DNA from 2 places in the Neopusillimonas aestuarii genome. Region 2 is predicted to be linked to the other one. Evidence: predicted binding sites of a transcription regulator. Region 2 holds the regulator's gene; the other holds the start of a gene.

Region 1 (10,844 bases), 180 kb from region 2:
ATGTCAGTCATATTTCCGAAACCGAAAAAGGGCTGGCGTAATCTACCTTAAATTTCCGGGTCGGTGCGGCCTTGTTCGCCTTCTCTGTTCTGATTGCGCACCGATTCCAGCAACGCGTGCTGGTACCGACGCTGATCGGCGGTAGCTTTTTGCAAAATAGCATGCAGTTGTTCGTATTCCGCTTGCAGTTCGCCATTCATTCCTCTGGCTTCGAAATCGTCAATGGTTTTAACCGTGTCATTAATGACTTCCTGCAATTGGGCAATAAGCCGACGGTAATCATTATCTTGCATGAGCGCGCCTTTTGGGTAGGGCTACAAACCCCCAGTGTAATAAAAAAAGCGGGGCTGAAGCCCCGCTTGAACGTTGGGAGACAACGTTGAAAGATTAGCGCAGGAGCGAGAGTACGCCCTGAGGAATCTGGTTGGCCTGAGCCAGTACCGAGGTACCTGCTTGTTGCAGGATCTGGGCACGAGTCATGTTGGCCACCTCAACCGAGTAGTCGGCGTCTTGAATACGCGACTGAGCGGCTGACAGGTTGTTGGACGTGGTCTGCAAGTTGGTGATGGCCGATTCGAAACGGTTCTGGATGGCACCCAGGTCGGAACGAAGCGAGTCAACTTGAGCCAGCGCGGCGTCAAGCACGTCGAGCGGGTTGTCGGTACGGGCACCGGTTGTTGTGGAGTCCAGGGTGAACTCACCGTCTCCGTCAACGTAAACCTGAGCACCTGCATCGTCGGTGACAACACCACTTTCTTGTGCGAAGTAAGTGGTGGTTGTGATAGCGTTGGTAGTTAGAGCGCCGTTGGCATCAATGTATTGAGGAACAGCGCCCATGTCGTCTGTTACCGTACCGCCAACTTGAACGCCATATTCAGTGCCACTCAAAGTGACCGAGTATGCAGTCGCACCGTTAGCCGCGTCAGCGAGATTCTTTAAGCCTTCACGGCTTATGGAGACGTTGCTGACCATAAAATCAACGCCGTCACTTACGTAAGCGGCATCGCCAATTTCAATTTTGTCGCCGTTATCATTTGCCATGGCCGCAGCAAGGCCACTGGCAGTGGCTGCTGGATCTGTGCCGGCGTTGTTTTTGGTTAGATTACCGGTGGCATCAAGATAGAGTTGGGCGCCATCGTCTGCTGCAGTAATGTTGCCATTGCTGTCGATAAGGATGTCTTGGCTGGAGCCGCCTATAGTGACAGTGGCTTCAGTGGTTTCGCCGGTTGCCGGTGTAATATAAGTTGCCACATCGGGATCGAGTGCATGATCGACATTAAAACTAAAAGAGTCTGACGCCGAATCGTAAGTATACGTGCCGCCTGACGCACTGAGGCCCAACCCTGTATCTGTTCCTGTGTAGGTAACGGTATCGCCGTCTGCCAATGCGGCGAACAGGTTGTCGGAGGTGGCTGCGTCGTTGTTTGTGTCTTTCGTGTAGGTGACCGAACCATTGGCGTTGGTGGCACCTTGTGTGAAGCCGGCCAAAGTCAGGTCATCGGCGGTAGCAGCGTCGTTAGCCACAGCACCTTGGCCGTTCACGTTAAAGCCTTCCAGGCTCAACGATGCGACGTCGATTTTTTGCAGGTTAACTTCAATGACCTGTCCGTCGTTGGCACCCACTTGAATACGTAGCGTGTTGTCTTCAGCCAGTACGTTCACACCGTTAAATTCGGTTTCGCTGGAGATACGGTTGATTTCTTCCAGGCGCTGGCCGATTTCATTCTGGATGGAGGTCAAGTCGTCATCGCTGTTGGTGCCGTTTTCAGCTTGAACGGTCAGTACGCGGATGCGCTGGAGGTTGTCGTTGATTTGGTTCAACGCGCCTTCCGTGGTTTGCGCGGCCGAGATACCGTCGTTGGCATTACGGGCAGCTTGTGTCAAACCATTGATTTGTGCGCCCATGCGGTTGGCGATGGCCTGGCCGGCGGCGTCGTCTTTGGCGCTGTTAATACGCAGACCGGACGACAGTCGCTCAATTGCAGTGCCTAGGGCAGACTGCGACTTCTGCAGGTTGTTCTGGGCAACCAGAGAAAGGTAGTTGGTGTTAATTACTGACATAACGGAACCCCCGGCTTGTTGGGTTTCTGCCAGGGCAGTCGTCCAACGGTTTGCCTAATTTTGGTGTTGTTTGTACTGCCGTTGTATCGCGCTGCCCGACTTAACCTTTTGGAGGAGATTAAGTCGGGCTTTTTCTGACGAGTACTTTATTGCCAAGTACGCATCAGTTTGCCGGTTTCAGATTAACGCAGGAGCGAGAGTACGCCCTGGGGAATCTGGTTGGCCTGAGCCAGTACCGAGGTACCTGCTTGTTGCAGGATCTGGGCACGAGTCATGTTGGCCACCTCAACCGAGTAGTCGGCGTCTTGAATACGCGACTGAGCGGCTGACAGGTTGTTGGACGTGGTCTGCAAGTTGGTGATGGCCGATTCGAAACGGTTCTGGATGGCACCCAGATCGGAACGAAGCGAGTCAACTTGAGCCAGCGCGGCGTCGAGCACGTCGAGTGGGTTGTCGGTGCGGGCCCCGGTTGTTGTGGAATCCAGGGTGAACTCACCGTCTCCGTCAACGTAAACCTGAGCACCTGCGTCGTCAGTGACCACACCGCTTTCTTGTGCAAAGTAAGTGGTGGTTGTAGTCGTGTCGGTTGTCAAAGCACCGTCAGCATCTGTGTACATTACAGCGTTGGTTGCGTCTTCAACAGCACCGCCGATTTCAACGTCGTATGTGTCTGCACCCAAGGTAACAGAGTATGCAGTCGCGCCGTTAGCAGCGTCAGCCAGGTTTTGCAAACCATCTTTGCTGATTGATGCGCCTGTTACGTCGATTGCTGCACCATCGCCTGTGTAAGTTGTGTTGCCTACAGTAATGGTGTCGCCGGCACCGCCGGCGCCAGCCAAGGCAGCTGCAACGTTGGTTGCAGTAGCGGCAGGGTCAGTTCCAGCGTTGTTCTTGGTCAGGTTGCCAGTGGCATCGAGATAAAGCACTGCACCATCGTCAGCGGCGGTGAAATTGCCATTGCTGTCGATTAGAACGTCTTGGCTGGAGCCACCAATGGTGACAGTAGCTTCTGTTGTGCCGCCTGTTGCAGGCGTAAGTGCGGTGGCTACGGCAGCAGCGCCGGCGTTTGCAGCATCAAACGAGAAGCTGTCAGTGTCGGCGTCGTAGGTGTAGTTTGCTGTTGCAGCTACGCCATAACCTGTATCTGTGCCTGTGTAAGTAACGGTATCGCCGTCTGCCAATGCGGCGAACAGGTTGTCGGAGGTGGCTGCGTCGTTGTTTGTGTCTTTCGTGTAGGTGACCGAACCATTGGCGTTGGTGGCACCTTGTGTGAAGCCGGCCAAAGTCAGGTCATCGGCGGTAGCGGCTTCGTTTGCGATTTCGCCTTGGCCGTTCACGTTAAAGCCTTCCAGGCTCAACGATGCGACGTCGATTTTTTGCAGGTTAACTTCAATGACCTGCCCGTCGTTGGCACCCACTTGAATACGCAGCGTGTTGTCTTCAGCCAGTACGTTCACACCGTTGAATTCGGTTTCGCTGGAGATACGGTTGATTTCTTCCAGGCGCTGGCCGATTTCATTCTGGATGGAGGTCAAGTCGTCATCGCTGTTGGTGCCGTTTTCAGCTTGAACGGTCAGTACGCGGATGCGCTGGAGGTTGTCGTTGATTTGGTTCAACGCGCCTTCCGTGGTTTGCGCGGCCGAGATACCGTCGTTGGCATTACGTGCAGCTTGCGTCAAGCCATTGATTTGTGCGCCCATGCGGTTGGCGATGGCCTGGCCGGCGGCGTCGTCTTTGGCGCTGTTAATACGCAGACCGGACGACAGTCGCTCAATTGCAGTGCCTAAGGCAGACTGCGATTTCTGCAGGTTGTTTTGGGCAACCAGAGAAAGGTAGTTGGTGTTAATTACTGACATGAGTAACTCCTGTAAGAAAAATTGGCGAAGGGTATTCGCCCGGTTGCCAGAAAGGTTAGTACGCTTCCTGTTCAGTGGCATTAACGACGCGGCGAAAATAAACTTTAGGGAAGCTGAATGAAATTTTTTTCAGGTCATGTTTGTCCCGCAGTATCATCAGGGCGTAATGTGTGCTTGAGTCCGGCTTGCCTGGGGTCATGACACTTTGATTTCTTTGGAGTTTTCATGAACGAATTCGTGTCGTTTCATGCCGATCCCCATGCTGTTTTCGGCCAGCTGGCGCCGGATGACCTGGCGCAGTTGCGCTATGCAAAGGCTTTGTTAGAGCATCCCGGCCTGGCCACGCGCATTACCAGCGTCATTGGCATGCCGATTGAAAAAGGCCTGGCCCGCTTGCCGGCGTCATGGTCGAACAAGATTGGGGTGGTGACTGAAAAGGCGTTACGCAAGGCGTCGAACGCGGCGCTGTATACCTTAACGGATGTGCCGGGAAAAGCGGCATCGAATCGCTGGCATCAGGTGGGTGTGGCGGTGTCGGGCGGTGTAGGGGGCTTCTTTGGGTTGGCGGCGCTGGCGGTGGAGCTGCCTATTTCCACCACCATCATGTTGCGCTCGGTAGCCGATGTAGCGCGCAGCCATGGTGAGTCTCTTTCTTCTGAGGATACACGGCGTGCGTGCATAGAGGTGTTTGCCCTGGGCGGGAAAACACAAGATGACGACGCCGCCGAAAGCGGGTATTTCGCAGTGCGCACGGTGCTGGCGCAATCCATTACAGAAGCAGGGCGGTATGTGGCGGAAAAAGGCCTGGTAGAGCAAGGTGCACCAATTATGGTGCGGCTCATTGCCAAGGTGGCCAAGCGCTTTGGCGTGCAGGTAACCGAAAAAATGGCGGCGCAGGCCATTCCCGCTATCGGTGCGGCCGGCGGGGCGGCCATTAATACCTTGTTCATGGACCATTTCCAGGAAATGGCTCAAGGCCACTTCATCGTGCGCAAGCTGGAGCGTCAGTATGGGGCGGAATTGGTACGTAAGGTTTATGAGGCATTACCGAATGAACCCAGGCAACGGACACGTGTAAAAGGCGCACCCAAACGCTAGTCTTTAAACAGGGTATCCAGCCAATCGTAAGCGTGCTGGTGGTAAACCGACCTGGCCATGGCTTCGCAATGGTCGCCGGCACCTTCCTGTGCCGTAAAACGTTTAAAGGTTTTGGGTGCCTCAATGGCGTTGAACAGTACGTCGGCAGCCCCTGCAATAGGGTCGTTTTCAGCCTGGGTAATGAATGCCGGGCATTGAATTTGGTGTACGCAGTCCGACACGGTGAATTCGGCCAAGGCTTTGACATATTCCGTGAATGAACTCACGCCATGTACCCAGAACCCGCGTTGCACCAGGGTCCATTTTAAGGCGGGGTTGTGTTCAATGGCCTGCATAATGGGGGCATTGGCTTCTTCGGGCACGTTGGGCAGGGCGGCCACCAGGTCTTCGGCACCCATGCGTTTCAGCATGCCGGCGATGGCGGCGGTCATGTCCCATTGGCCGGGGTCGGCAATCAGGGCTTTAATACGGGGTTCACCGGCAGCGGCACGGGGCGCCAGGAAGCCGCCGAAGCTCCAGCCGGTCAGGGCCACTTTGCTTGCGTCGATATCGGGGCGAGTCAGAATGTGGTCCAGCACGGCGCCCACCACGTTCTCCCAATCGGGTCGTAACGTTAAGCCGTGTTCTATTAGGGGCGCGCCTTGGCCGGGGCCGTCGAAGGTCAGCACATGATAGCCGCGCCGCTGGGCGGAGACGGCGTGGGCATAATGCATGGTGTGCAGGGTGTCGTCGTACCCATTGGTGCAAATCAGTAATGGTCGTTTGCCGTGACCTCCGCTGTAGAAATAGCCGGGCAGGGTGGTGTTTTCAAACGGCATGGTTTGCACCTCAATGGGCGGGCTGAACAATTGCGTGGCACAGTGAAAGGTGCGCGCTTCGTTCCGGTAGGCTTCAAGCACACGGGGGTCGGTGGGAGCGCCGAACAGTAGAGGGTAAGATGTTCTGTAGTAGGTAGCGGCACGTTGGTAAAGCTGTCGGGCGCTAATTAAATGGCCTTTATTCCGGCATTCTCCGGCTTGTTCATAAAGACGGTTGGCCAGCGCGCACCATTCACGGTACCAGATGTCGGTGTCACCGGCGGGAATGCGCGGCGCTAGCGACAGCACTTCGCCCAGTTCGCATCCACCTTCGGCAATATTCATTAAGGCGCGTTGGGCCCAAACTTCGAACTGAGGGTCGTTGAATCCAAGTTGCAGCATGATGGGTTGAGTCCTTTCCGAAGATACTGAAATGTGTTTGGTGCTACGCAGAGCCATGAAATTATTAAACATTACGCTAAATGTCTACCGTAACCTTACCTATTCGCATTAGGTTAGATTCTGTTACTATTTTGAAATATTATTAATATCCAGATTCGAGGCAAACAGCAGGTTATGGTTTTTTCCAGTACACCGTTCCGCGAGGTTGCCTGCGTTGTGTTGGCAGCCGGGTCCAGCCGCCGTATGGGCTTGCACAATAAGTTGCTTTTGCCTTACAGGGGTATGCCTATGGTGCGGCAGGTTGTGCTTCAGGCCCTGGCCTCAAACTGCAGTCGCGTTATTGTGGTGCTGGGGTACAACGCCCCTGAAATTGAGCAGGCCCTGGCAGGCCTGTCGGTACAGTTTGTCCATAATCCCGACCACATGCAAGGCATGGGCCATTCGGTGGCGGCGGGTGTTGGCTTGGTACCCGATACGGAAGGCGTACTAATCTGTTTGGGCGATATGCCACGTGTTAATGCGGCAGCGTTGAACGCGCTAATGGACGCCTTTCAGTTGGATGAAACCATTGAAATTTGCCGGCCGCGCTACAAAGGGCAGCCGGGCAACCCTATTTTGTGGGGGCCGTCGTTTTTGCCCGCCCTTAGCCGATTGCAGGGCGACGAAGGCGCGCGCAGCATTTTGCAGGCGCACAGCGCTGACATACATTGGGTTAATGTTGAAACTGACGGCGTGCTACAAGACGTCGATCAGCCCAACGACTTGCCTGCATTGGGTATGACCTTACCGCGCTCGAAAGACGGCGCCATGGCCTCGTAGTAGAATCTACCCTTTACCCAATCGATCTATTTCGGCGCAAATAATGACCACAATTCTTCAAGACGTTCCTGTTGGCCAGAAGGTCGGCATTGCCTTTTCCGGCGGCCTCGACACCAGTGCCGCTTTGCTTTGGATGCGGGAAAAAGGCGCAATTCCTTACGCATATACCGCCAATTTGGGCCAGCCCGATGAGCCCGATTACGACATTATCCCCAAGCGCGCGCGCGAGTATGGTGCAGAAAACGCCCGCTTAATTGATTGCCGCCCGCAATTGGTGGCCGAAGGGATTGCGGCGTTGCAGTGCGGTGCATTTCACGTCACCACCGCCGGTATTACCTATTTCAACACCACACCTATTGGTCGTGCGGTAACCGGCACTATGTTGGTGGCGGCCATGAAGGAAGACGACGTTCATATTTGGGGTGACGGCAGTACGTTCAAGGGTAACGATATCGAGCGGTTTTACCGCTATGGCTTGCTCACCAACCCCGATCTAAAAATTTACAAACCCTGGCTCGACCAGGTCTTTATCGACGAGCTGGGCGGGCGTGCTGAAATGTCGGAATACATGCAAAAGCATGGTTTCGGCTACAAAATGTCGGCCGAGAAAGCCTATTCCACCGACTCCAACATGTTGGGTGCGACACACGAGGCAAAAGATCTGGAATACCTGAACACCGGTATCAAGATTGTTCAACCTATTATGGGTGTGCCTTTCTGGCGTGATGACGTTGAAATCAAGCCCGAAACTGTCACCATTCGTTTCGAAGAAGGGCAACCCGTTGCATTGAATGGCAAAACGTTCAGTGATGCGGTTGAATTGGTCATGGAGGCCAACCGCATTGGTGGGCGTCACGGCCTCGGGATGAGCGACCAAATTGAAAATCGCATTATCGAGGCCAAAAGCCGCGGTATTTACGAAGCCCCGGGCATGGCGTTATTGTTTATTGCCTACGAGCGCCTGGTTACCGGTATTCACAACGAAGACACTATCGAGCAATATCGCATGAACGGTTTGAAGCTGGGCCGTTTGCTGTACCAGGGCCGCTGGTTCGACCCGCAAGCCATTATGCTGCGCGAAGCTTCGCAACGCTGGGTGGCCGGTGCGGTTACCGGTGAAGTGACGGTTGAGCTGCGCCGTGGGAATGATTACTCCCTGCTGGACACGACCTCGCCCAACCTTACTTATCAGGCTGAGCGGCTTACCATGGAAAAGGGCGAATCGGCCTTCTCGCCGCGCGATCGCATTGGACAGCTTACGATGCGGAACCTGGATATTGTGGATACACGCGACAAATTGCGAACTTACCTTGACGTGGGTTTGCTAACGTCGAAGAAAGGGGCACCGTTGCCTACGTTGAAAGACGCGAGTAAAGACAAGTCGTAAATGGTTAAAGAGCCCTTTTCAGGGCTCTTTTTTTGTTGGGGCTGGTTCAGACGGCTGTTTAATCTGCTTTAACCGCTGCGTTTACCCAACAACAAAAACTCCATCAGCGCTTTTTGTACGTGCATGCGGTTTTCCGCTTCGTCCCACACCACGCTTTGCGGGCCGTCTATTACGTCGCCGGTTACCTCTTCCCCGCGGTGAGCCGGCAGACAGTGCATGAAAATGGCTTTGGGGTCGGCCACCGCCATCATCTCTTCATCAACGCACCAGTCGGCAAAGGCTTTACGACGGGCTTCATTCTCTTCTTCGTAACCCATGCTGGTCCAGACATCGGTGGTTACCAGGTGCGCGCCCTTGCAGGCTTCCATGGGGTCGCTAAACACGCGTAATACGCTTTCCGGAGGTGTGCCGATGCGCTCGGGGTCCAGCTCGTAGCCGACCGGGGTTGAAATATGTAGCGTAAAGCCCAGCATTTCGGCGGCCTGAAGCCATGTGTACGACATATTGTTACCGTCGCCGATCCACGCAACGGTTTTGCCTTCTATGGGACCCAGGTGTTCTATAAATGTGAAAATGTCAGCCAGGATCTGGCAGGGGTGAAACTCGTTGGTTAGGCCGTTGATAACCGGCACGCGTGAGTGGGCGGCAAAGCGTTCAATACGCGTTTGCTCGAAAGTGCGGATCATGACCAGGTCGACCATGCGCGATACCACGCGCGCGGTGTCTTCAATGGGTTCAGAACGCCCAAGTTGGGAGTCGCCTGTTGTTAAGTGAATGACCGAGCCGCCCATTTGATACATACCCGCTTCAAACGAGACACGGGTACGGGTGCTGGCTTTTTCAAACACCATCGCCAGGGTGCGGTCGTGCAGGGTGTGGTGCGGTTGATAACGCTTGAATTTGTCTTTAATGAGGCGCGCACGCTCAAGCACATATAGGATTTCGTCGTGAGTGAAGTCGTTGAATTGCAGGAAGTGGCGCAAGGGCGCTGCGGGAGACTGGGTTTGAGACATGATCAACCTTGATTCGCTTGCAAAGAAGTTTAATTGAGTATGATAAACAATTTTGGGGTGGCCCTGCGATTCGGCGCCTAAAGCAGTACAATGCAGCCACGCAAAATTCCCGTGAAAGTATCGTGCAGCAGTTCATTATTTACGGCGTAACGGAGTCCGGCCAGCGTTTTCGGCCAAGCGATTGGGCCGAACGCCTTGCAGGGGTCATGTCACAGTTTCGGCCACCTGGTATGCCCGCCAACCGTCTTACGTATTCCCCTTATGTACTGCCTACCTATATTGATGGTGTGCGTTGCGTAGCGGTTGATCCACGTTTGCGCGATCTCGAACCGCTAGCCTGGAATTTTGTTGTGGATTTCGCCCGTAGCAATAAGCTGAAAACGGCAGAAGTAGAGGCCCCGCCAGAACGCCCGGACTAACCGGGCTTTTTTGTGCGCCCAGCATGGGCGCACTCCTGCGGGTGCAAGTCCCGCCATAAGTTGATCACAGCGAATGAAGTGAAGCGCAACTGCGTGAGGGTGACCGAGCGTGGGGAGGAAGCGTGGAGCATAAGCTGCGAGCCGATGAACAAGAATCGGATAGAAGGCGTCATCAAGCAGGGCGAGCGGGCAAAAAGCCGTGAAGCTGTTGTGATCAAGGCGAGGTGGCGTAAATCCGGCGGTTGTGCAGTGAAGGAGTGCGTTCTTACCTGGGGAACCCTCGCCTTGATCCTGAAAGGGTAACGGCGTCGAGCCGGAGCGAGGACTCAGCAGAGGTCATAGTAGTCGTAGTAGCAGGGCCGCTAAGGCCGGGAACGAGGCGACGAAGGACCAAACGAGAAGGAGTATGACTCGACATGTCGATGCAATTCGTATTGCCTCAGATGTCCACGTTAGTGGAGCGGGCGGGCGTAGTCAGCGGTGAAGCCGCTGGTGGTCCTGTCAGCGAGGAAATGGGCTGCCCGCGATATGGGAATGAGAGTACAGGGTTGGCGCTGCTGCAAGCGGCGCTGACAAGAGAGAACCTGCAAGCGGCGTTCAAGCGGGTGCGGGCCAACAAAGGCGCAGCCGGCGTGGACGGATTGGACATAGACCAGACTGCCCGTCGCCTGGTGACCACATGGCCTGTCATTCGTGCCGAACTGCTTGCGGGAACGTACCGGCCCAGTCCGGTACGACGGGTGATGATTCCCAAGCCTGACGGTAGCCAGCGCGAGCTGGGTATCCCGACGGTGACGGATCGTCTGATCCAGCAGGCGCTGCTGCAAGTACTGCAACCCTTGCTTGACCCCACTTTCAGCGAACACAGTTACGGCTTCAGGCCGGGGCGCCGTGCGCATGACGCGGTTCTGGCCGCGCATTCGTACGTGCAGTCCGGTCGCCGTATCGTGGTGGACGTGGACTTGGAGAAGTTCTTTGACCGGGTCAACCAC
Region 2 (10,844 bases):
GGCTGGCAACCTCTGAGCTCTGCTTGCGTGCCACGCATTCGGCCGTACTTCATACCGGCGCCAAAGGCTATCTCATGAATCATCCCGCCCAGCGCCGCCAGCGTGAGGCCGTATTCGTCGCCATCGTTACCCCGGCGCTCAAACATTTACGCAAAGAGATTCACGCTATCGAACACCCCGACGAACAAGCTCAGGCCGCTTGATTTCGTCCAATAACATTAGCAGCATCATGCAAACTCGCCCCGCCTCCGCCACCGACATCGTCTTGCAAGCCCATAACATTGAACTGGGCTATGTACGTGAAAGTCAACCACGGCATACCGTCCTAACCGACTTTTCACTGACCGTGGCGCAAGGCGAAACCGTCGCCATTTTAGGCCCCAGCGGAGTCGGAAAGTCGTCGCTGCTGCGCGTTCTTGCCGGTTTGCAAACTGCGCAGGCCGGCACCGTACATTTACACGGACAATTGGTAAAAGGCCCCCATCCCAGGTTGGGCTTTGTCTTCCAGGACCCCAGCCTTTTACCGTGGCTCAACTTGGAAGAAAACGTTGGTTTCGGGCTCGATTTCAAGCATCAGCCTCATTTAAGCGACCAGGAAAAACGCCAACGAATCAACACCGCCATTAATGAAGTCGGTTTAAGTACTGCCCGCAGCCGCTATCCTACCGAGCTTTCAGGCGGCATGGCCCAACGTACTGCACTGGCACGCTGCCTGGCGCGTCAACCTGAAATTCTCTTGCTCGACGAACCGTTTAGCGCCCTAGACGAAATTACCCGGGAAGAAATGCAGCAGTTACTGCGCAGCATTACACAAACACACCACGCCGCAGCCGTTTTGGTTACGCACGATATCGACGAAGCACTTACCTTGGCCGACCGCATCATACTCATTGGGCATCAACCCGGTCGCCTGGTTGGAGAATGGCGTATTCCGCTACCCCATCCGCGTGATGAAGCAATCGATGCACTTGAGCCTATTCGTCTTGAAATCGTGCATGCCTTGCGCAAAGCACGTCCCAAATCCGCAACCACGGTTGCCCACTGAGCTCCGATCACCATGAAAAAAACCGACCTTTCCCAAAACGAACCTGTCGCCACACAAGAAGCACGTCGTCAGTTTCTAAAATTGTCGTCGCTGTTTACCGCAGCAGGCGCGCTTCCCTTGCTTAATTTGCACAAGCAAGCGCGTGCAGCGGAAGCGGATGCCCCTCTAAGAATTGGCTACCTTCCCATTACAGACGCCACACCATTGCTGGTGGCCCATAACAATGGCATTTTCGAACAACAAGGCATTAAAGTTGAGAAGCCGCGTTTATTCAGAAGCTGGGCGCAATTGGTTGAGGCCTTTCTGGCCGGACAGGTCAACGCGGTACACCTGCTCTCACCCATGACTATCTGGGCCCGCTACGGAAGCCAATCGAAGGCCAAGGTCGTGGCGTGGAATCATATGTCCGGATCGGGCCTGACCGTTCAACCAAACATCAACGACTTGTCTGACCTGGGCGGCACAACTGTGGCCATTCCCTTCTGGTATTCAATCCATAACGTCGTACTGCAACACCTGCTTAAAAGTAAAGGCCTGGAATCGATCGCCGACGGCGAGCCGGGCCCCAAGCAAGTCAAGCTTGTTGTCATGGCGCCATCCGATATGCTGCCTGCATTGGCCAACCGCCGCATTTCGGGCTATATCGTGGCGGAACCATTCAACGCAGCGGCCGAACAACTGAAAGTAGGCAAAATCCTGCGTTTCACCGGCGACGTATGGAAAGACCATGCGTGCTGTGTTGTTCTAATGCACGAGGAAGACACTGTGAACCGCCCCGAATGGTCTCAGGCCGTAGTGAACGGGATTGTTCAGGCACAGGCATGGATTCAGGACAACCGTGAGGAAACGGCTCGAATCCTGTCGAAAGAGCACGATCAGCGCTATACACCGCATGCCTATGAAACTTTGGCCCAAGTACTCGTACCGGCAAAACTGGATCGCGCCATGTATGAAAAAGACGGCGCCATCGTCAACAAAGAATGGGAAGAAAAGCGCATTGACTTCCAGCCCTACCCCTTCCCCAGCTATACAGAAGAGTTGGTGCGCCGACTAAAAGATACCTTGGTCTCGGGGCGCAATGACTTCCTGGCTGAACTGGATCCAGCCTATGTTGCAAAAGACTTGGTCGACGACCGCTTTGCCCGCAAAGCGATCGAGTCAATCGGTGGTTTGCCGGTGTTCGGCCTTCAGCCCGACTACGAACGCCAAGAAATCATTACGGTTTAATCAGGAGTCGCCATGCTAAAAGCCCTTTCATTTTCTGTTCCAGGAAAACGCACACTGTTGAGCCTGACGGGCCTGCTGGTGCTGATCGGGCTGTGGTCGCTGGGAACCCGTTGGCTGCAACAAGACATTGGCCTGGCAGGTTTGCTGGGACCTGAAGAAACATTTCAAAACCTGTTCAGCTTGCTGGCAGATAATCAGCTTACCATTCACACCTTAACCAGTATGAAACGGGTTCTGATCGGGTTGTTTCTGGCTTTGTTAATCGGCATTCCCGTCGGCTTGGCCATTGGGAGTTCGCGCACACTTGAAAACAGCACCAGCAGCGCATTTCAGTTTTTGCGCATGATCTCACCGTTGTCTTGGATGCCGATTGCCGTCATGATTTTCGGCATTGGTGATGCCCCCATTTACTTCCTGCTTACCTTTGCCGCAGTATGGCCGATTGTTCTGAATACGGCCGCCGGGGTAAAACAGCTGGATAAGAAATGGCTGATGTTGGCCAAAAGTTTAAGTGCCACCCGCTGGGAACTGCTTTCCCGTATTATCATGCCGGGAATCCTGGGCCACATCCTTACCGGTGCGCGTTTGGCAATAGGGATTATCTGGATTGTTCTGGTGCCCTGCGAAATGCTGGGGGTCAGCTCAGGCCTAGGTTACTTTATTCTGGATACACGAGACCGCCTGGCTTACTCCGAACTCATGGCCGTTATTGTGCTCATTGGCGCTTTGGGCTTTATGCTGGACACCATTGCCCAGAAACTGTACCAGCGCTGGACTCATACGCCGCAACCTTAAGCTTGTTGCTCAACCCGTTTCCGGTCTTGCTCACGAATGGCTTGCCGGAACCGGCCCGCTGCATAATGGTAGAACGGCTGGGGCGTAATCTGGCGGGAAACTACAGAAGCCAACAACGATGCCAACAATAACCAAAACAGCATGGGCTGGCTACCGGTCATTTCCATTGTAATCACACTGGCGGTCAGTGGTGCCTGCGTTGCGCCGGCTAAAAATGCAGCCATACCTAACAACGCAAGCACTTCGGGGTCGGACAACTCATTAAAAACATGCGCCAACTCAGCGCCAATCCCTGCGCCTGTGGTTAAAGCGGGCGTAAAAATCCCCCCCGGAATACCCGACCAATACGTCACAACTGTTGCCAACAACTTGCTGATGCCGAAGCCGGCCTCAACCTCGGCACCGCCCGATAAAGCCTGGGCGGCAATGCCGTACCCGGTTCCATAAACCGTGTGATGCGTTAACGTGCCGAGCGCCGCCAAGATTAACCCTAGCAGAAAGGCCATTTGAATCGGGTGGCGCCGTATCCAGCCCCGCATACGAGAAGGCGCAAACGCCGCGGCACCTTTGGCCAATAACCTTGAAAAAACTCCGGCGGCTACACCGCAAATGCCGCCGGCCAAAACCACACCCCAGATTAACTGCCGATAAGGGGCCTGCGTATCAAACATACCAAAGTAAGGATTGTTCCCCATCAGTGCAACGACAATAAAGCCACTTGCCAATACACCCAACAGAACCATTCTTTGCCATTTAAACGACACCCCTCGCCCGAGCTCTTCAATGGCAAAAATGACGCCGGCCAAAGGTGCATTAAATGCCGCAGCCAAACCGCCCGCCGCTCCGGTGGCGATCAATTCCGAAGTTTGCACATGAATGAGCGGAACACCCAGCACTCTGCAACACTTTCCCCACGCCAGCATTAAAGCCGCCCCAACCTGAACCGACGGCCCTTCGCGCCCAACCGAAGCCCCCGCGATAAGCGCCAGAAAAGTGAGCGGAATTTTCCATAAAGCCTGTGCCAACGACACCAAACGACCACGCCCCGAATCATCCGGCAAGGACATGGCGGCAATCACCTGCGGGATCCCGCTTCCGGCGGCAAAAGGGGCAAAGCGACGTGTCATCCAGCAGAGCAAAGCCAAACTACATGGAATAACAATCCACACAGCCCATGGCGCCAGCGCCACCCATTGCTGATTCAACTTAATGCCCCAATCCACCAGATGCGCGAATCCGATAGATACCAGGGAAACCAGCCCTGCCCCAACCAGCACCAGTGAAAACTGTAAAGAACGGCGTGAGAATCTATTTAAGTGACGGACTCGTCGGCGCAGAGAAGAGCGTATCCGTTTAAGCGAAGAATCAGGATTTTTTATCGACATGCAAAAGTTTCGGAAAACAACTTAACGCGGTGGAAACAAACGATTCGAAAGGTCGGTCAGATTCCGGCGATCTGTTTCAAGATTTAAAACCTGCATCGCACGTTCCAGCGCCAGACCGGCGTGATCACGAGCGGCCTCACCCAAAGTATCAGGTTGAAGTTCAGCCAAGTGGCTGAGCACTTTCTGCAGCCGTACCTGAACCTCGATCATCCCGGCACCGTCCCGGGCAATAGGAGTAAAAAAATCGTTAAACACATCTTGTGGGTCGAGCGGCGACATCCAAACATTTTCACACAAGGGTTTGCCTCCTTTGCCTGCCCGTCGGACGTCGCTACGGCCAGCAGCACGGTGCTCCCAACAAGACAGTATTCGCACTGAACGGCTCAGAACATCAATGGCCGTTCCCGGATCATTCATGGCGGGAGAGAGAGCACGCGACGCAATTTCAGCTAATACACACATCCCGTAGCGTGGATCCTGATCAAAAGACCTCTCGGCATCCAGCGAAAAAGCGCCTTGCAATATGCCACGTTGCTCGTCAGTCAGGGAACCGTCGATTTTCGCCAGCGAGGTGCTGGGGTTGACAAAAGACCCTGGGGCGGCCAAAACATAAACTTTCACGCCCCATTCACAAGCGCACTCCGATAGCTTTTGAGTATCGATATGCTCAACATAGGCCACTTTCCAGGCCGGCAGCGTCTGCGCCGTATCCGGGATCACCGAAAGATCGGTTAAAGGATTCGCCCCCAAACAAGGATGCTCAACCCAGTATTCAAGCGCCGCGTGGGCCGCCTTTTCCACTCTTTCAGTTGTATTCCCCACCCGGCCGAAATGCGTTAGGTGGGAAATCCAGCGTAATAAGGTTAACGCCACAATCAAAATCATGGCCAGAGACACAACAAACAACAATACCCGCCCGCCATCACCGTAAGCACCGGCATTCAAGCCCACAATACCCACCAGGCTAAAAAGAAACGCCCCCAGAAATGTCGATAGAACGTTCTGGGTGGTCGTGTCCTGCATAAGCAAGCGCGTTGCCCGGGGTGTCACACTGGACGTCGCCGCACTGTAGGCCGACACCATAACGGTGAGCGAAAAAGTTGTAACAGCCAGCATGCTGCTGGCCATAATATCGAGAATTTGGTCTACGGCATCGGCACCAATACGCCCGCCGAAATCAGCCGGGATATAGGGATCAATCCAAATGGCCACCAACGCTGTCACAATGGCTAATAAGGAATACAGCAAAGCCCGAACCCACAAGGTGCGGGAAAACTGCTTCAACAACCAGTCCCATTTGGAAATCATCGCAATAAGCCTTGTTTAGGATGGGGAATAAGGCAACGCACGTTTGTGGGCGGTGCGGCGAAAAATATCCACAATCCGTTCAAAGACATCCGGCGCAACCACTTTCCCTTCAAGGAAGTCATCAAGCTGGTCATAGGTGAGCCCAAACGCATGCTCATCCGGTCTCTGAGGAGCCAGTGACTCAAGGTCAGCAGTCGGTACTTTATATACAAGGTCATCAGGGGCGCCCAATGCATGTGCCAAGGCTCTGACCCGCCTTTTCGACAAACCCGTAAGCGGCGTAAGATCGGCGGCACCGTCACCAAATTTGGTAAAAAATCCCATCAAGGCCTCTGCCGCGTGGTCAGTTCCCACCACGACCCCGCCATAAGCACCCGCAACAGCATACTGCGCAATCATGCGTTGGCGCGCCTTAATATTCCCCAAAACGAAATCCTCGTGAAAAGCATCCCGAAAGCCGGTACCGCCAGCTTTAACCGCTTGCAACATTGAGTCGGAAGCGGCCTTGATATTAACCGTGACAACCTCATCGGGCTTGATCACGCCCAGGCTCGCCTGGGCCTCACTTTCATCTTTTTGCTCACCGTAAGGCAAGCGCATGGCATAGAACCGTGCAGAACCACCTTGCGCGCGTATGGTTTCAACCGCCTGTTGGCACAAACAGCCGGCCACCAAAGAATCAACCCCGCCACTGATACCCAATACGAGAGAATCAATACGATGACGTTTCAGGTAATCGGCCAGAAAGCCGGCGCGCCGGGAAATCTGTGCATCAACATCGAAGTGCTCATCAACGCACAACTCGGTTCTGATTTGACTCTGGAGGGAAATTTGTTCAGCAGACAACATGGGCATCCTTACACGCTGAAAGCGGCATTTCAAAAGAGGTATGATAGCTGATGACTTATCCGATTATGCGATGACCGTCGCACTGTTGTACAACTCAACCATTAGGGAAACAACATATGTCTTTGAAGTTGCACGTTATTATCTGCAGCACACGGCCCACCCGCGTGGGCCCGTCGGTGGCGAAATGGTTTGCCGAATATGCCAAAAACCACGGCACGGGTTTTGATGTCAATCTGGTGGATCTGGCCGAAGTTGACCTGCCACTGTTTAACGAACCAAACCATCCGGTACAACGCAACTATCAGTTCGATTACACCAAGCGCTGGAGCGAAATTGTAGAATCGGGCGATGCATTTGTTTTTGTTACGCCGGAATACAACTACAACCCTCCCCCGTCTTTCTACAATGCGCTTACTTACCTCAGCAAAGAGTGGAACTATAAAACCTGCGGGTTTGTGGGCTACGGTGGGGCTTCCGGCGGTGTACGGGCGATTCAATCAGCCAAAACACTGGTTACCACCTTGAAAATGATGCCCATGACCGAGTGCGTCATGGTCCCTATGGTTGCCACCATGATCGACGATGACAAAAACTTCAAGTCGAACGAATTAATAGAGAAATCGGCCGATGCCATGCTCACCGAGCTGAAGAAATGGGCGGCCGCAATCAAACCCATTCGCGGTTAATCCATCATTTTTCATAGGGGTGATGCCATGTCTCAACCCACGCCTGTTGACCAAAACACTGAAACTGTCACGCACTCACGAAATGTAGAGCGCCTGGTGGCGGGCCAGCCCACATCAGACGGCGCAGGTGTGCGCCTGACGCGTGTCATCACCCAGCATCTGCAACGACGGCTCGACCCTTATCTTATGCTTGATGCTTTCGGCAGCGATAACCCGGATGACTATATCGCAGGCTTTCCCAACCATCCACATCGCGGGTTTGAAACCATTACGTATATGATTGCCGGCCGCATGCGTCATAACGATAGTCGCGGCAACGAAGGGATTCTGCAAAATGGCGGTGTGCAATGGATGACCGCCGGACGCGGCATTATTCATTCTGAGCTCCCTGAGCAGGAAGCCGGTGTCATGGAAGGATTTCAACTGTGGCTGAACTTACCCGCCAATGAAAAAATGGGCGAACCGGCCTATAAAGACATCCAAAACGACGACATTGCAGAGATACAACCCAGTGCCAACGTAAAAGCACGCGTTATTGCAGGAACCAGCCATGGTGTAAGCGGCGCGATTCAGCATCCGGTTACCCAACCCCTCTATCTTGATGTCCATTTTTCCGGCCCAAGCCATTTCAGGCAATCACTTAAACCAGATCACAATGCCTTTATTTTTGTCTATCGGGGAGCGGTTACCGTAAACGGTAAAGCTATCCCCCTGAAACATATGGCAATACTCGAAAACGACCCACAGGCCGACGGCGTCGTTATTGAGACCGACGATACTGCAAAACTCATTCTAATCGCCGGTCGGCCGCTTAAAGAGCCCATCGCGCAATACGGCCCGTTCGTCATGAATACGCAACAGGAAATTATTCAGGCAGTTACGGATTTTCAGGAAGGTCGGCTAAGTTAAACCAATGCCCCATTTTGGCGGCTTTGGTTTGCAGATAGCCCTCGTTATAACGATTGCGGTTAACCTGCAATGGAACACGTGCCACCACTTCAATACCATTTTCACGCAAGGCATCAACCTTACGGGGGTTATTGGTCATTAAACGTAATTGCGTCACCCCAAAATGCTCGAGCATGGGGCGGCAAACGTCGTAGCGACGCATATCTGCCGGAAACCCCAAGCGCACATTCGCCTCGACCGTATCAGCGCCTTCATCTTGCAGGCTATAGGCCCGAATTTTATTAACCAGCCCAATACCCCGCCCTTCCTGACGCAAATAAAGCAGCACACCCCGGCCTTCGGCCGCAATTGCCTGCAAAGCTGCCTCAAGCTGGGCGCCGCAATCACAGCGCTGGCTAAAAAGCGCGTCTCCTGTCAGACACTCGGAATGCACTCGCGCCAATACGGGCTCGGTGGTGCTTAAGTCGCCAAGCGTCATGGCGACATGTTCTTTACCGCTTTCGGGTGAGACAAAAGCGTGCAAAGAAAAAACAGCCCAGGGGGTGGGCAGCTTACAGGTGGCTACGTAGTCCAATTTGGTACTCTGAGAAACGGCAAATGCGCCGCTTGCTGGGTTCGGCAAAAGCTAAAGATTAACATTCTTTGACGGTCAGAGCAGATTCTGAAAATCAATCGATCCCGGATCGGTATCCCATTGCCCTTGCGCCAGGGCCGCCCTTATGCGGCCGATCGCCTGAGCCCGCAACTGGGAAATGCGCCCTTCCGTCACACCCAATACGGCGGCCGCTTCCTTCTGGTTCAAGTCTTGTTCAAATTGTAACGACAGCAGGAGCTGCTCCCGTTCCGGCAACCGACTGATGGCGTCGACCAACGCGCTTCTAAGCCCTTGCGACATAATCTGCTGCAAAGGATTCGTCCAATGTTGAGCGGACTCATCCGAGGGCAGGGCCTCTTCCGCAATGCGAGTACCTTCACCATGAAAACGAGACAAGTCCTCGTAATGCACAACCTGTACACCCTGAGCGCCCTCAAGCATTTCTTGGTACTCCGCCAGCGACACGCCGAGCTCTTCGGCCAACTCCGTCTCGGTCGCGGGGCGCATAAGACGTTGCTCCGAAGCATGAATCGCCTGTTCAATGACTCGGCCTTTCGCCCGCACACTGCGCGGCAGCCAGTCTTGCGTTCTTAGTTCGTCGAGCATGGCACCGCGAATACGCGTTACGGCATAAGTTTCAAACTGCGCCTCAGGCACCTGCTGGTAACGCCGAACTGCGTCGAGCAAGCCCATCATGCCCGCCTGTAAGAGGTCGTCGAGTTCGACGCTGGACGGTAGCCGCGAGATAAGCTGCAGCGCAAGCCGCCGCACCATAGGTGCGTGTTCAGTTACGAGCTGTTCTTCAGAAACGGGCATTCGCTGGAAAGACAATGAAAAAAACCTGAAATAGCATTTTCGCCTGAATAAGCGTCGGCAAACTGGGTGATTTACACCCCATTAGCAGTGTAATTCCGTTCTTTGGCCTGCTTAACCGGGAAATAACCCTAAAGATTATTCACACAATGCCGTTAAACGGTTCAAGCATGCATCTTAACCTGAATGCGCTCATACTCCGGGAGTCAGCCCAATGATTAACTCAGTTTCAACCAACTTTGCCGTTTCCACCGGTACGCCGGTAACAACTGATACTGCGCCGGTGCTGAATCGACCGGAGCCCGCTCAAAAAGTGACCGCCACCGAACGCGCGCTGGACGGCCGGTTAAGCCCGGACGCCGATCAGCCGAATCTCACTGTCGACGCTACAAACAAAGCGCTCGACGAAGTGAACGGACATTTACAGGCCTGGTCAACGGGAATGCAGTTCAAGTTCGACGAAGAAGCGCAGCGAATTGTCGTGTCTATTGTCGATAATCATAGCGGGGAGGTATTACGCACTGTCCCCTCCGAGGCCGTATTGCAGGTCGCAAAAATGATTGTACAAATGCAAGGCCAGGGCGTGGATACCAAAGTATAAGCAATCAATTAATTTATTGACTGCTTGGTTAAAAGGCAATCTGGAAAAGTAACGACGCATTTGGCAGCAGACACTAGCTTTGAAATACGCTTAGTCGAGTCAAAATAGCGTAACAGGAGATTCAAGAAAATGGCTATTTCCGCAATCGGCGTTGGATCCGGGCTTCCGCTCGACGAACTCCTTTCCGACCTAAGAGCAAGTGAAAACATCGCATTGCAGCAAATCAAAACGCGGCAAGCCGATGTTCAAAACCGCATTTCAGCCTACGGAAAAATAAAAAGCGCGTTTGAAGCTTTTCAGAAAGCAGGACAAACGCTTTCGAAAGAAGGTACGTTCGGCGCTTACAAAGCCAACACTAGCGCGGAGTCATTCAGTGCCACGGCGGAAACAAGTGCCGTCTCGGGCCAATACAACATCACCGTAGAGTCGTTGGCCACCACGCAAACATTAGTTGCCCAAGGTTTGGCAAGCCGCACCGACGCCAATGGCACCGACGGTGTGATCACATTCACTTTCGGCGACGGATCAACCAAAACACTCGACCTCACCGGAAAAGACACGTCAATCGACGGCATTATCGAAGCCATTAACGCCGACGACAGCCTTGGTGTGCAAGCCACTGTATTGAACG

The links. The regulator FliA, encoded in region 2, starts transcription of late flagellar genes. The targets are predictions, from matches to a motif close to CTAAAGTTTNNNNNNNNNNNGCCGNTA.
Region 1: G9Q38_RS09650 (flagellin N-terminal helical domain-containing protein) is a predicted target of FliA. The motif match lies at 3,999-4,025, and genes of this name have one in related genera.

Annotation. Positions count from the first base shown of each region.
Region 1 covers NZ_CP049990.1:1,977,642-1,988,485, forward strand. The annotation lists gene G9Q38_RS09635 (Na/Pi cotransporter family protein) at 1-11, opposite strand, end outside; gene G9Q38_RS09640 (hypothetical protein) at 48-293, opposite strand; gene G9Q38_RS09645 (flagellin N-terminal helical domain-containing protein) at 388-2,061, opposite strand; gene G9Q38_RS09650 (flagellin N-terminal helical domain-containing protein) at 2,244-3,917, opposite strand; gene G9Q38_RS09655 (EcsC family protein) at 4,143-5,015, shown strand; gene G9Q38_RS09660 (alpha/beta hydrolase family protein) at 5,012-6,214, opposite strand; gene G9Q38_RS09665 (nucleotidyltransferase family protein) at 6,389-7,033, shown strand; gene argG (argininosuccinate synthase) at 7,077-8,420, shown strand; gene argF (ornithine carbamoyltransferase) at 8,489-9,433, opposite strand; gene G9Q38_RS09680 (DUF3579 domain-containing protein) at 9,553-9,852, shown strand; gene ltrA (group II intron reverse transcriptase/maturase) at 10,269-10,844, shown strand, end outside.
Region 2 covers NZ_CP049990.1:1,801,026-1,811,869, reverse strand. The annotation lists gene G9Q38_RS08830 (acyl-CoA dehydrogenase family protein) at 1-203, shown strand, start outside; gene G9Q38_RS08825 (ABC transporter ATP-binding protein) at 230-1,045, shown strand; gene G9Q38_RS08820 (ABC transporter substrate-binding protein) at 1,058-2,272, shown strand; gene G9Q38_RS08815 (ABC transporter permease) at 2,285-3,067, shown strand; gene G9Q38_RS08810 (chloride channel protein) at 3,064-4,452, opposite strand; gene G9Q38_RS08805 (DUF2254 domain-containing protein) at 4,474-5,760, opposite strand; gene nadE (NAD(+) synthase) at 5,776-6,609, opposite strand; gene G9Q38_RS08795 (NADPH-dependent FMN reductase) at 6,726-7,295, shown strand; gene G9Q38_RS08790 (pirin family protein) at 7,323-8,204, shown strand; gene ribA (GTP cyclohydrolase II) at 8,173-8,778, opposite strand; gene G9Q38_RS08780 (RNA polymerase sigma factor FliA) at 8,854-9,615, opposite strand; gene G9Q38_RS08775 (flagellar protein FlaG) at 9,827-10,213, shown strand; gene fliD (flagellar filament capping protein FliD) at 10,343-10,844, shown strand, end outside.